DNA from 3 places in the Paenibacillus sp. PK4536 genome. Region 2 is predicted to be linked to each of the others. Evidence: riboswitches for the same ligand, from Rfam matches in the RefSeq annotation. Region 2 holds a riboswitch; each other region holds the start of a gene.
What was found. A riboswitch is a leader RNA that binds a small molecule or an ion and turns the genes downstream of it on or off. The one in region 2 is predicted to bind cyclic di-AMP.
Positions count from the first base shown of each region.

Region 1: linked by a shared signal. The riboswitch ahead of PO903_RS04710 (hypothetical protein) and the one ahead of PO903_RS05810 (resuscitation-promoting factor) in region 2 are both predicted to bind cyclic di-AMP.
Region 3: linked by a shared signal. The riboswitch ahead of kdpF (K(+)-transporting ATPase subunit F) and the one ahead of PO903_RS05810 (resuscitation-promoting factor) in region 2 are both predicted to bind cyclic di-AMP.

Region 1 is NZ_CP126313.1:1,010,882-1,014,166, forward strand. It holds gene PO903_RS04700 (hypothetical protein) at 1-313, opposite strand, end outside; gene PO903_RS04705 (oxidoreductase) at 364-1,080, opposite strand; gene PO903_RS04710 (hypothetical protein) at 1,175-1,570, opposite strand; cyclic di-AMP (ydaO/yuaA leader) riboswitch at 1,691-1,884, opposite strand; gene PO903_RS04715 (hypothetical protein) at 2,278-2,736, shown strand; gene PO903_RS04720 (universal stress protein) at 2,778-3,285, shown strand, end outside.
Region 2 is NZ_CP126313.1:1,252,845-1,256,129, forward strand. It holds gene PO903_RS05800 (HD domain-containing protein) at 1-68, shown strand, start outside; gene PO903_RS05805 (TatD family hydrolase) at 116-883, shown strand; cyclic di-AMP (ydaO/yuaA leader) riboswitch at 1,079-1,302, shown strand; gene PO903_RS05810 (resuscitation-promoting factor) at 1,626-2,744, shown strand; gene rnmV (ribonuclease M5) at 2,937-3,285, shown strand, end outside.
Region 3 is NZ_CP126313.1:3,464,968-3,468,252, reverse strand. It holds gene kdpA (potassium-transporting ATPase subunit KdpA) at 1-1,109, opposite strand, end outside; gene kdpF (K(+)-transporting ATPase subunit F) at 1,129-1,209, opposite strand; cyclic di-AMP (ydaO/yuaA leader) riboswitch at 1,458-1,640, opposite strand; cyclic di-AMP (ydaO/yuaA leader) riboswitch at 1,702-1,905, opposite strand; gene PO903_RS15565 (carboxypeptidase regulatory-like domain-containing protein) at 2,208-3,285, opposite strand, start outside.

The DNA.
Region 1 (3,285 bases), 240 kb from region 2:
GAAACTGAATCGTAAACTGAATCGCTTCTAACGCTTCTTGTACAAACGCTTTATTTTCTTTTTCCCATTCATTTGGATCATCCATAAAAGAGTCATCTAACCATTCTTCTAATCCAGTCGCTATTTTACGGCGCTCATTCGGTTGTGCTGGAGCTTTACCACGTAACGCTTGAATTGCACTGCGCATCACTTTGCAGGAAGATTGGATAAATGGATAATCGTCTTTATCCCATGCTTTGGCATTATCCATATCGTAAAAAGAAATCCATTTTTCGATCGTTGAAGCTGCTTGCTTAGGTTCTAATTGAGGCATATTATAATTCTCCATTTCTATAATTGAACTAATACGTACAAATGATGACGTCAACTCCGTTTTTTAGTAGAAGAAGTCGTAGGTTGTGATTCATCGGCAATCCGCTGCAAACGATCTGAAAGATACACATGCGATCCGGGTTTGGCGGTCTGTGCAATTCGATACATCGCTAGAGCGACTGCACTTGCTTCTATTCCCCGATATTTACGAAGAGGACCCACCATAAGGAAAGATAATGCCTGAGAGATGACAGTGCCAAATTGCTCGCCTGCACGGCTATCTTTACGCTTACCAAGCAATAAAGATGGACGAATCAACGACAACGAGGTATATCCAATCTGTTGTAATCGCTGTTCCAGTTCTCCTTTGATCCGTGTATAAAAGATACTGGACTTCGGATCGGCCCCCATAGAACTGATAACGATAAACTGTTTGGCTCCTTGCTCATACGCAATCTGCGCTACCGCAAATGGATAAATAACATCAATTTCGATCATCTGCTTCTGTGTTCCTGCTTGCTTAATCGTTGTTCCCAGACAACAGAATACATCATCTGCTTTCATATCCGCTCGATAATCTTGCAATTTATTGTAATCCACCACAACCTGTTGCAACTTCATATGTTGCAGTTGTTGCACAGGTTGGCGGACAAGAGCAATCACTTGAGTGTATTCTGTACTTTCTAATAACTGGCGCAGCAACTTTTTGCCTACTAGACCTGTGGCTCCTGCGACTAATGCTGTTTTACCGATCACGATCATCTCCATTTCTGCGCATCGCCTTGATTCCCTATCTTCTTCATTATCAAGATATCATCAGCAAATTGCAAAATAAAATGAGCGATCGATCTACAGCCCCTTTTTATAACAAAAAGGAAGCACTGCTCCCATTCGTATGAATAATGTAATCGGCGCCCAGTCCACGATAAATCAATCGGGATTGGTTGCCTTCTGTAATAACATAGAGTTGCTGTGATGACCATGTTCGGCAGATCTGGATATAACGACAACAGAGCGGTAGACTGCGTTCAAATAAATAAATTTTGCCAATCTTCAACTCTGGAATCCGCCATAACTCTTGTCGCTGTGTGTCGATCACTAGCACATGTTCAATCCCCATTTTCTGATATCGAAGTTGATCGGCTTGACTGTTCACGATCACTGCAAATGGAATCTTTTTCACTTTTAACAATTGCATAAATTGCTCCCCTGCTACAGTAGCCGGTGATACCAGTACAAATTCCTGCTCATATTCCATCCTTGTTCGCGCTCCTCCACCCATTGTAGACAACAAAAAAAAGCCGTTAGAAGAGGACCTCTTCATCAGCTTCTAAGACAAGTGCCTGCGGCATCTTATCATGGCGTAGTTGATTATTGTCGTCTCTCTTATTGCAGCTTACGAGGTTAGCTGACGGATTCGGAAGTAAGAGTCTCCCTACAGAGTTATCGGTCTTCACCAACTGCTCTGATTCACCCCTGAATAGCTCACTAGCATAGTGTCTATTCTTATGGTTCCCCCGCTGATTGAAAGGTCTATTGATACCCTTTTCAGCCATTAAGCTGTAATGAACTTGAAAGAAATCATACGCCCGCTCTTTTCGTTTGTAAAGCAGTACTGAAGCTCGCTATATTCGGATATAGAGCAATCCAGTCGATTGTAGGGTTCTAATGTTCTATTTCCTTCATCTAGCGCTGTTTTACTTTCTTTTACAGGATAAATGGATAAACCGACGCATTGATGAGTATACAAGACATTACCGTATGAATGAATAGAATGAATCCGATTACATGGTTGTTTTCACAGATATATGATCTTTTTAATACTCAGGTCTGATTTTACTTCTTTCTCTGAGCGGACTATGATTGCTAACAATATCTGACATCAAGTATACCGTTATAGACAGATACACGGATCGTGATTGGATTAGGCAAAGAAACATCATATTAAAGGAGCGTAGATTTTTGATGAGTCTGTTATCGGCCATTTCACCTGTTACTCATGCGGTATCCACTAGCAACACATCTGTCCATGTTATTCATTCTATTGAAGTATTTCAGTATGATAATCGCCGTCTAGCCTTACCTGAAATGGATGGCTATCTACACTGTGGGCTGTTAAAAATCGCAAGTCATGGAGTTACAGGCTGGGCGGAATATTCATTTACAGATCAAGTTCAGCATCTGGATCTGGTGAAATGGAGTCGAGTATTTACATCACTCAAAAAATGCCCTCTAGATCAAGCACTTTCTCATATCGATCAGCAGCAACAGAATTGGGGAAGTGTACGTAGTCAGGTTGCTTTAGAAGCATTGACTGAACTGCGGATTCGACTACAAGATTCACCTGATGTGTGGACATCGTCAGATGCGCTTATTAATCATGCTTTTTTGTTAGATTACACCATCGCTTATTATTCCTTTTGAACAATTCTGGTTAATGGATCATAACTACGAAATAAAGGAGTGTGCCTTTCTTGAATTCTGAAAAGATTATGGTGTGTGTGTATTATGGGCCCAATGGAGAACGGTTGATCAGGCGTGGTATTCATTTATCTCAATTGATTCAGTCCCCACTCTGTGTACTCAGTGTGATTGATCACCCGATCGATGAGATGGATCAGCAAGAAGAGAAATATGTAGAGGCATGGTGCAAATTGACCGAAGAAGCAGGAGGTACATTTGTCCTTTTAGAAAGTCATGGACAAGAAGCTGCTGATATTATTGCTTCAACTGCTCAAAAGCATGATGTGACGCAATTGATTATTGGACAATCTGCTCAGACACGCTGGCAAGAAATCATGAAAGGTTCTATCGTGAATGATCTATTGGAAAAGTTGGGAGCGATTGATCTACATATTGTAGCCGTACAGCGGATGCAAGCGCAGTTAGAAGAAACGCATGAAGAAGGTGTAGATGTAGAAGTCGTTCAGACCACACGCGGCTATGAAATCGCCTATGAGACACATGGTCGAC
Region 2 (3,285 bases):
TATCCGAAGAAGTGGCAGCGATATTTGAAAACAAAATTAATCCGCCACAGATGGAATTTGAAATATAAGATTAGCGAAAAAAGAACGAGAAACAGAGAAGGAGTGAGAAAAGTATATGTTATTTGATACACATACTCATTTGGATTCGATCGAATTTGCCGATGATCGTAAAGAAGTGATTGAGCGTGCTTATGCACAAGGGGTAACCCGAATGATCAATGTGGGATTCAACCGTGAAACGATTCCCACCACGATGGAATTAGTCGAAAGTTATGAATTTATATATGCGGCTATTGGCTGGCATCCTGTAGATGCGATTCATATGCAACCTGGAGATCTGGAATGGATCGAATCGCTATGCAAACATGAAAAAGTAGTAGCAATTGGTGAAATTGGTCTGGATTATCACTGGGATACTTCACCGAAAGAAGTACAGCATAAAGTATTGCGTGAACAAATCGGTCTAGCACGTTCGATTAATATGCCGATTGTTATCCATAATCGTGATGCTCATGAAGATATTGTTAAGATTTTGCGCGAAGAAAAAGCACATGAAGTTGGAGGGGTTATGCACTCCTTTTCAGGTAGCTGGGAAACGGCTAAAATGTGTCTCGATATGGGCTTTCATTTATCGTTTGGAGGACCGATTACTTTCAAAAATGCGAAGCAACCTAAAGAGGTGTTACAACAGGTTCCAATGGACCGTCTTTTGCTTGAAACAGACTCCCCATTTTTGACACCACATCCTTATCGTGGAAAACGAAATGAGTCCGGTTATGTGACACTTGTAGCAGAAGCTGCTGCTGCGCTAAAAGGGGTATCACTGGAAGAAATTAGTACAATTACAACTAAAAATGCACTGGAACGATTTGGCATTCGGTGAAAAAGAGAGTAAATCACGCAAAAAACAGCGTTAAACGGATATATGAATAAATTATAACCAAAAAACAGAAGAATATGACAACTTTTTAACCATTTATTCAGAAAAACGTGCTTGCTGGTCGCTTTACATGAGGGTTGGGTTCGGGATATTATTTCATCAGTGATTTAATCTTGCTGTTATTACGCAAGATTCCATGATTCGGTCTCGCTGAGTTTCCTGCATAGGAAAACGGGGGAACCAACATATGTCTTCAAGCCATTATTATCAGAATACCGAAGTCATTATGTATGATTCCTTTTACAGGGTCTATGGGGTGAATTGGAGGTACTCGCGCCATGAGCGGAGGAGCCTTCAAAGGGCAAGAAATATGATGTGTCCGAATCCGACAGCTAACCCCGTAAGCGATGCAGAGGCAACCTCGTATTTTCTAACGTTTTCCGAACTGTATTTAGATACGTCGGAAGCCAAGGAAAAGTTGCTTTGCTCTTTTCCAGAGGCTTCTTTTGTTTTGGGCTAAACGAAAAGATTCAGAGAATACGATATTTGAAATTTGATCTTTCAGATATTAGGTGTGTCCCTTAGACTGACCATGGCGCAGGCATTTTTGAACATCACGAAAGATTATCACACAGATTTGGTAATCTTATGCTTACGATCAGCCTGTGAAAATTCTGTTATATAGTCGCGTCATATACAATTACGTCACAGCTAGACGGCGAGACTATGAAGGAGGACGGAAGAAGTGGCAATTGCTCCTTTCGAAAAAACCCATGGTTCGCGCTCATCCAGCATGTCTTACGCGCTGAGTTGGAAGCAACAAAACCTACGCTATGTATTGTGGGCTGCATTATTAGTGATCGCTCTTGCAGCGATGCTATTGTCCCTACTTTATAATCAAGCGGGTAAAAATATTTCTGTAGTCATTGACGGCAAAGCACAAACCGTGGAAACACGTAAATTGATGCTTTCTCAACTGCTTGATGAAAATCAAATTAAAGTGGCACCACAAGATAAAGTATCTATGCCTATGAATGGCGCGCTTCAGGATGGGGACAAAGTTTATATTAACCATGCGGTTGCAGTAAACATTACGGCAGATGGTGGAACCAAGAAAATTTATACCACCTCTAAAACAGTTGGTAACACATTGGAGCAGGCTGGGTTAACACTGTCAGGTGAAGATCAATTAACACCTGCGATGGAATCGTCAGTTCATGACAATATGGATATCAAGATTGTGCGTACCAAATCATTTGTAGCGAAAAAAGTAGTCAAGATTCCATATCAAACGGTTAAAAAAACCGATGGTTCTATGCTTGAAGGTAAAACCAAGTTAGTGCAAGGCGGTCAAACAGGTAAAGTGGTTCAATACATCGAGAAAGTATACGAAGATGGAGAATTCGTCTCCAAACGTATGGTTGATAAAAAAACAACCGCAAAAGTAAAAGATAAGATTGTAGCTATTGGTACCAAAAAAGAGGAGCCTAAACTTCTCGCAGCTGCTTCTTCTAGTGGAGGATCAAGTAATAGTACTTCCAAAGCAGGTGTAGATTTCTCTTATGCGAAAGTACTGAACAATGTATCTCTAACTGCTTATTCGTCTCAAGAACCTGGTCTAGGTACAGTGACTGCTTCGGGAGCACGCGTAACAGAAGGTCGTACGATTGCAGTCGATACGAGTGTCATTCCTATGGGATGGTGGGTATACATTGAAGGCATTGGCTTCCGCCGTGCTGAAGATACCGGTAGTGCTATTAACGGTAATAAAATCGACGTGTATATAGACAGCTTGAGCCAAGCGAGAGCATTTGGACGCAAATCCGGTTACACTGTATATGTAATTGGCCCGGTTAAACCCTAGAGAGGGTGTTGATTGGGATAGCACCATTGCTTAAGCCCAGTCATCTGTTATATGATATAAATAATATTAACTATGAGCGTGCATAAAGAAAACAAAAAGAAGAGGATAAATCCTCTTCTTTTTGTTCTGTTAAGATGAATATCGAACAGATTATCTTATCATTTAGAGAGTGAAGGGAAGCGTACAATCAACGTGATTAAAGAAGTGATTGTTGTGGAAGGACGAGACGATACCGTAGCGATTAAAAGAGCTGTAGACGCAGATACGATCGAGACAGGCGGCTCAGCTATAGGTGCTCATGTGATTCGTCGTGTAAAATTAGCTCAAGAACGACGTGGTGTAATTATATTAACTGATCCTGATTTTGCAGGTGAACGGATACGTAAGATCGTAGCGCAGAAAGTCCCTGGATGTAAGCATGCTTTTATCCCTGAAAGTGAAGCTACGCTCAAAGGTGATATCGGTGTCGAAAATGCTTCTCCAGAAGCTATTCGTGAAGCGTTGGCGCGTGTACACTCTGAGATGCCAGAAGCGGAAGTTC
Region 3 (3,285 bases), 2.2 Mb from region 2:
TTTAGCATCATATTTCCTAATGCAATCAATCCACCGAGTGGTGTTAACGTATCATGCATGTTATTGACAGCACCAGTCTCTGAAGCGGTAGTAACTACAGAGTAGAACGAAGATTGAGCTTCGCCTAATCGTACTTCTTTACCTTCCATCGATCCTGCATTGTGCTGGATACCTAATTGATTAATCAATGGATTTCCTTGATATTCACTTGCAAGAGATACACTAAGCATCACGACAAACATCATAACCATCGAAACGAATAATACTCGGCCTTGCTTCGAGTTGCCGACCATTTTACCGTACGTAAATGGTAATGACATTGGAACCAGTAACATCATCAGCATTTGCAACATATTACTGAATCCGCCTGGATTTTCAAAAGGATGTGCAGAGTTGGCTCCAAAATAACCACCACCGTTATTCCCTAATTCTTTGATCGCTAGAAATGATCCAATTGGACCTACACCAATCTGTTGCTCTGTTCCTTGTAACGTCTGAGCTGTCACTACAGTATGCAACGTCTGCGGCATACCTAATCCAACAAACACAAGCGCCATAATAAAAGTAAGAGGTAGCAAAATCCGTGTAATTGCTCGTACTAGATCCGTAAAGAAATTACCTAGAGGCTTACCGGTTATTCCTCTAATAAATGCAATTGCAACCGCAATCCCTGTTGCCGGTGATACAAACATCATAAAGATAATTGCTGTCATCTGTGAAAATAAAGATAAACCACTTTCACCACTATAATGCTGTAAATTGGTATTCGTCATAAAGCTAATCGCTGTATTGAACGCTAGATCAGGGCTCATATTCGTAATGCCCGCTGGGTTCAAAGGTAATACATGTTGAAGACGGAAGATCGCATAAGCGATAAGCAAGATGACTGTATTACTGATCAATACGGCTCCAGCATATTGCTTCCATGTCTGATTTTCACCTTTGATTCCACCGAACCTGTAAATCCATTTTTCAATAGGATGAAACCAACGATCTAATCGATTGGGTGTATTGTCAAAAGCATGTGCAATATAATGTCCGGTTGGACGAGCGATGATTAAAGCGATAATAAAAGTGACTGCAATTCCGATATATGAAAAGATACTCACGATGTTCTCCCCTGACCCATTAGAATTTTTCTGGATAAATTAATGCGTAACATAGATAAATGGTTAATCCACCAATAATAATCCACAGCAGCCAAGTCATCGCTCATTCCTTCTTTCTCCGATAGCTACAGATGCCCATTGCAGCAACCCGCTCAACCCTACAGTAATCAACAAAACCAATCCAATCATTAATATATCCATCATATGTGAAGAACTCCCTGCATTCATTTTGGTTACTATGATTTGCTAAAAAAGGCACAAAAAAAGAAGCCTGGAGAAAAGCAGAACTTTTCCCCAGACTTCTACAAACACGCACACTTATCGTGTACCTGCCGAGTTGCTGGTTAGGAGTTCTCCCTTATACGCTTACGGAGTTAGCTGTCGGATTCGGGCTGGAAGATTGCCCGTTCCGGTAGATACCGGAATTCACCCCATGTTGTGTAGATCCTGATCATTTCCTATCAGTCCTCTTCATCAACGATTGGTTCCCCCGCTTTTCATATGCATATGAAAATTAAGCGTTGTGACATTGTTAACATATCAAAAAACACAGAGTCGTATTACACTGTGTCAGATCGGCACAAGCTTCACACTTCTCTCCTATCCACGCTTACGAGGTTAGCTGTCGGATTCGGGCGGTGAGAGTCGCCCTACTGCATTGTCTGACTGTACCATGGTTAGTCAGTATGCAGATTCACCCCAACGATTCACATTCCGGCTCTCACACCGTTTTGTGAAATCGCAATTTGGTTCCCCCGTTTTTCGGTTAGCACCGAAAACTCAGCGATCAAAAACATTGGAAACTTCATTTATATCAGTTGCTGAATCGTATTCATCAACTGCCTGCAATGAATAATACGCCTGTCCTTGTCAACTGTAAAGCTGAGAAAAGACGCAAAAAAAGCTGTGAATCATCACAGCTTTCATTTTCAGATAACTATTGAAAAGTTATCTATCGCAGGCTCCTATTTTCTCTCTTTTTCATCGTTTCTCTACTTTTTCACTGTTGTTACATCGCATTTATCATTCATTTACAATAGATTCTGAAAACGGTTATGTCATTTTTTACGCAAGATGCTATCATTTTTAAAATTATGGTCAACCTGTGTAGATTTCATAAGCGAAATGATACAGTGTGCTAATGTCTGAATTTAATGGCTTACCGTTGCTGAAAAATTGGATTCTGACAATATCATAATAATGTCTGTATTTGGATGATTGGAACGTATATTGCCCTACTCCTGGATTATCAATATTGACTGGCATTGTAAAGTTACCTGAAGCATCTGTCGTAGCTGTTCCGGGAATCACTTTGCCATTGAGAATTGTAGTGATATTAGTCGTTACGATAGCGTTCGCTACCGGATTGCCTGTAGCATCAAAAGCACGACCTGAGATCACGATATTGTTTTTGACACGCCACTTATTACCTTGTCCATAATTAATAAATCCATAGACACCACCATCTGTTGTAATATTACTAATCGCAACTCTGGATACATCTGCTGTCTGATAATTAACAGATAATTTGTATGGAGTCGTTAGATCAAATGTAGAAGGTGCTAAGACTTGAATATAATACGTTCCTGCGGGTAGTGTGACTTGACCGTTGGTATTCTGTGCCAGTGTTCCTTGACTCACCAGATTCGCATTAAATAACTGTAATTGATACGTTCCATAAGCAGATGTGTTGTCTAGACGAAGGTTCATTTTGGATTGAGCTGTCAAAGTGACTTTTGTCCAATCCTCGTCAAAACGATTATCAATATTCTGTGTGCTGACAAAAGGTGCTGATCCTTTATCTTTGGCTAACCATGGATTATCATCAGGCTCGCTTGCATCATAACTGTCTGAAGTGACAGCAAATACAGTAAATGGATTAGTGGTATCTGCTCCTTGATAAGAACTTACTCTAATAAAATAATATCCTGCTTTGGCAATATGACTAAGCTGTTCATATTGTGTTGGACCTTTGGTAGAAAAAGCAACCTGCTCGATCTCAGATGTCTCTTCATTCAAATAATATAGTGAAAGATCATAATCAACCGTAGCCGAATTAACTACACTTAAAAAAGAAGTCAGTTTCGCTGGATTAGTGACTTGAGTATAAAACCAGCGACTTTCTCCTTCAGCAGCAATGTAACCTTGATAGGCTTGTCCTGTCTGAATAAACAAA